One region of the Guyparkeria sp. SB14A genome, then DNA from elsewhere that is predicted to be linked to it. Evidence: predicted binding sites of a transcription regulator. Region 1 holds the regulator's gene; the other holds the start of a gene.
What was found. Region 1 encodes FliA, which starts transcription of late flagellar genes. Its sites were predicted from a motif close to GCTAAAGTTNNNNNNNNNNCNGCCGATA; they were not measured.
Positions count from the first base shown of each region.

Region 2: a site for FliA is predicted at 735-762, ahead of FAZ79_RS03485 (flagellin). Genes of this name have one in related genera too.

Region 1 is NZ_SWAW01000021.1:1,669-3,867, forward strand. It holds gene FAZ79_RS08530 (MinD/ParA family protein) at 1-497, shown strand, start outside; gene FAZ79_RS08535 (RNA polymerase sigma factor FliA) at 509-1,216, shown strand; gene cheY (chemotaxis response regulator CheY) at 1,341-1,727, shown strand; gene FAZ79_RS08545 (protein phosphatase CheZ) at 1,737-2,199, shown strand, end outside.
Region 2 is NZ_SWAW01000005.1:50,250-52,448, reverse strand. It holds gene glgP (alpha-glucan family phosphorylase) at 1-604, opposite strand, end outside; gene FAZ79_RS03485 (flagellin) at 971-1,813, shown strand; gene FAZ79_RS03480 (flagellar protein FlaG) at 1,974-2,199, shown strand, end outside.

The DNA of each region.
Region 1 (2,199 bases):
GTTGGCCGGTCGACACCCTGGTGGTCGATTCGGCCGCGGGCATCGCCGACTCGGTGGTGCGCTTCGCCGAGGCGGCCAGCGAGGTGGTCGTGGTGGTCTGTGACGAACCCGCCTCGATCACCGATGCCTACGCGGTCATCAAGGTGCTATCGCGCGAGCACGACGTCACCCGCTTCCACGTGGTCGCGAACATGGTGCGCGATGCCGCCGAGGGGCGGCGGCTGTTCGAGAAGCTCTCGGTGGCGGCCAAGCGGTTTCTCGACGTGACGCTCACCCACATGGGATCGGTGCCGTTCGACGATTACCTGCGTCGGGCGGTGCAGCGTCAGAAGACCGTCGTGCAGCTTTACGGCGGGGCGAAGTCGACGCGGGCGTTCACGGCGATGGCGGACAAGGTCAACCAGTGGCCAGTGCCGCGCGGGCCGCAGGGGCAGTTGCAGTTTTTCGTCGAGCGACTGGTGAACAACGCCGAGCTGGACCCCGAGAACCTGCTATGAATGCACGCGCCATGTATCAGAACGTTCAGGCCGGATCGACCGAAGCACTGGTCGCCAAGCACGCCGATCTCGTCAAGCGGGTCGCCTTCCACCTGCTCGGCCGGTTGCCTTCGCACGTCCAGGCCGAGGACCTGATCCAGGCCGGCATGGTCGGGCTCCTGGATGCCGCGCGCCTGTTCGATGGCGACAAGGGCGCGTCGTTCGAGACCTACGCCGGGCTGCGCATCCGTGGCGCGATGCTCGACGAGGTGCGTCGCAACGACTGGGCGCCGCGCTCGGTCTACCGGCGCCAGCGCGAGATCGCCCAGACCGTGGCGGAGATCGAGTCCGAGACCGGGCGCGAGGCGCGCGATGCCGAGGTCTGCGAGCGCATGGGCATCACCCTCGACGAGTACCACGCCGCACTCACCGATTCCTCCTCGGTGCACGTGGGCTCGCTCGATCACGGCGGCGAATCGGAAAACGAGACCTTCGACATCGCCGATCCCAACAGCCGGCAACCCGACGAGGCGCTGGCCGAGGATCACTTCCAGCGCGATCTCGCCGACTGCATCGACGAGCTCCCCGAACGGGAAAGACTGGTGATGTCCCTGTACTATGTCGAGGAACTCAACCAGAAAGAGATCGGCGCGGTGCTCGGCGTCAGCGAGTCGCGCGTCTGCCAGATCCACAACAAGGCGATCATGCGGTTGAAGACCGCGATGAACGCCTGGAAATAGCCGACCGATACCGCGCCCGTTGCTGCGACGGGCTCAATTATTTCCGGTCGGCGCCGATAGACCCTATCAAGCAACCCGAACAAGGCAACCTGCCTGGTACTGACAAACGATCCCAGGGGCGAAAATGGACCGAAACATGAAGATCCTCGTGGTGGACGATTTCTCCACGATGCGCCGGATCATCAAGAACCTCCTCAAGGAGCTTGGCTTCACGAACATCGAGGAGGCCGATGATGGCCAGACGGCATTGCCGCTGCTCAAGCAGGGCAATTTCGATTTTCTCGTCACCGACTGGAACATGCCCGGCATGACCGGCATCGACCTGCTGCGGGCGGTCCGTGCCGATGCGAACCTCGCCAGTCTGCCGGTGCTGATGGTGACCGCCGAGGCCAAGCGCGAGCAGATCGTGCTCGCCGCCCAGGAGGGCGTGAACGGCTATATCGTCAAGCCGTTCAACGGGGCCACCCTCAAGGAGAAGATCGACAAGATCTTCGAACGCGTCGAATCGTAGGGGCGCGGGATGACTCAAACAGAAGAGCAGGATTTCCAGCCGGTGGTCGGTCGCGAGAAGCGCCTGGCCGATGCCCGCGCGCTGGTGGAAGCGATCGAGAACGAGGATTCGGCCGGTGAGGCGCAACTGATCGGCGAGCTCACGGCTGCCTACTCGGGCAACATCTTCGACGAGGTCGGGCGGATGACCCGCGAGGTGCACGACACCTTGAAGAGCTTCGCCGAGGACGAGCGCCTGGGCGCGTTGGCCGAGGACGAGATGCCGGACGCGCGCGACCGCCTTCGCTACGTGATCACCCTGACCGAGCAGGCGGCCACGCGCACCCTGACCATCACCGAGGAAGCCACGCCCACTGCCGAGCAGATCGTCGATCGCTCGCAGCGACTCAAGGGCGAGCTGACTAAAGTCGCCGCGAGCGAGGCCGATAACGCTCGCCTGGGCGGCGTGGTCGACTCGATGACGCGTTACCTCG
Region 2 (2,199 bases), on a different contig from region 1:
AGACCTGCGCCGTCACCATCCGTCCCGGGAATTCCACACGCACCTCGACGGGCGCGCTGCCCCGAGTGGCTGGCCGAATCGGCAGGTGGGAGAACTCCAGGTCCTCGAAGCGCGGGTGCTGGCGGCCCTCGGCATCGATGCACTGCTGGAAATAGCCCTGCCGGTACAAGAGCCCCACGCCGACCAACGGCACGCCCAGGTCCGACGCCGCCTTGCAGTGATCTCCCGCCAGAATCCCCAGTCCGCCCGAATAGATGGGCAACGACTCGTGAAAGCCGAATTCCGCGCAGAAATACGCCACCGTCGCGTCCGCGCCGATCACCGAGTCCAGCGCACCGACCCGCTGATCGGCGCAGTGCTCCTCGAACCCCCGCCAGGCCGCCGCCAATTCCGCCAGAAACGCCGAATCGTCCGCCGCTCGATCCAGAGAGGCTTGCGGCACCAATTGCAGGAACCGCACCGGATTACCTTCCACCTGCGCCCAGGTGACCGCATCTACGCGATCGAACAGGTCTCGCACCGCCCGTGAGCGGCTGTAGTGGAGATTGCCTGCCAACTCGTTCAAATGCGTGAGCGCAGGCGGAAGGGAAGGACGAACTTCCATGTGGCGAATGGTGGGCACGGCACGCGTTCTCGATGTGGTGGTTGGCAGAGTGTAGTGCGGCTTTATGACGCCTCGGTAGCGGTCGTCGACGTGGTCGCGGCAAGGAGGGAGAGGTCGGCTGGATGACGAAGCTAAAGTTTCCGCGAGTGGCGCCGATACCTTCCACGGATGCCAGATCCGGGAGTCGAGACCAACCGGCCCGAAGCCCGAGAAAAGCCGAAAAGGCATCCAGCGAAGATCGGATGAAAATCGAGGCTAAAGTTTCTCGCAACTCAGCCGATAAGCTCAGCAAGGCGACCTGAAAGGCGTCTTGTCCAACAAAGGCCAAGGGCCGGAATTTACGCAACGTCGTAAGGGGTTATCATCATGGCAAGTGTCATTAACACCAACATCTTCTCGCTGCAGGGTCAGAACGCACTGCGCGACACCAACAACCAGCTGCAGACTTCCCTGGAGCGTCTGTCCACCGGCCTGCGCATCAACAGTGCCAAGGACGACGCCGCCGGTCTGGCAATCACCAGCCGATTGACCACTCAGATCCGTGGCTCCGAAGTCGCCGCTCGCAACGCGAACGACGGCATCTCCATGGCGCAGACCGCGGAAGGTGCACTGGGTGCACTGACCGACACCATGCAGCGCATGCGTGACCTCGCTGTTCAGGCGGCCAACTCCACCAACAGCGCGAGTGACCGTGAGAACCTCCAGTCGGAGTTCAAGCAGCTCCAGGACGAGCTGGGCCGTATCGTTACCAACACCGAGTTCAACGGTCAGAAGGTTCTGAACGGTGCGATCTCCAACGGCGCAACCTTCCAGGTCGGCGCGAACACTTCGGCCAACAACCAGATCGTGTTCAGCCTTGCCAACGTCTCCACCACCATCGGTGCAGCCCTGTCCACCGCGGCTGCCATCGGCTCGGGTGCCAGCTTCGGCGACATCATGTCCACCATGAGCGCCCTGGACGCGTCGATCACCGCGGTCGACACCACTCGTGCCCAGCTTGGTGCGATCCAGAACCGCTTCGAAGTCACGATCGACAACCTGAACAACTTCATCGTGAACGAGTCGGCTGCCCGCTCGCGGATTCAGGACGCGGACTTCGCCAAGGAAACTGCCAACCTGTCCAAGGCGCAGATCCTGCAGCAGGCCGGTACTTCGGTACTGACCCAGGCCAACCAGGCGCCGCAGTCGGCACTGAGCCTCCTCGGCTAAGATCCGATAGGGAATGGGATGGGCCGGTGACCCTTAAGGGAGCCGGCCTTTTCATCAAAGCGGTGGGATCCTCCGGATTCCCGACAGTCACACCGGAACCCAAGTCGAGAAAATTTGAGTTTGTGTATGCTGTAGCCGCTTGATGCTTGAGGACGAACCCATGAGTTCGATCAACCAGATTTCCATGACGGGCATCCCGTCCGCGATGAGCGGACCGGATGCCTTTTTGTCTTCAGAAAGGGCAAAATCGACCCCGATGGAGTCGAAGGCGCCGACGGCAGCTCCATCGGAGCTGCCGAAGCCCTCGTCCGACCCATCACCTGTCGAGGTCGCGCGCACCAAAAGTGCCGATACTCAGGCAGAAGGGGAAAGAGACAAGTTAAGAG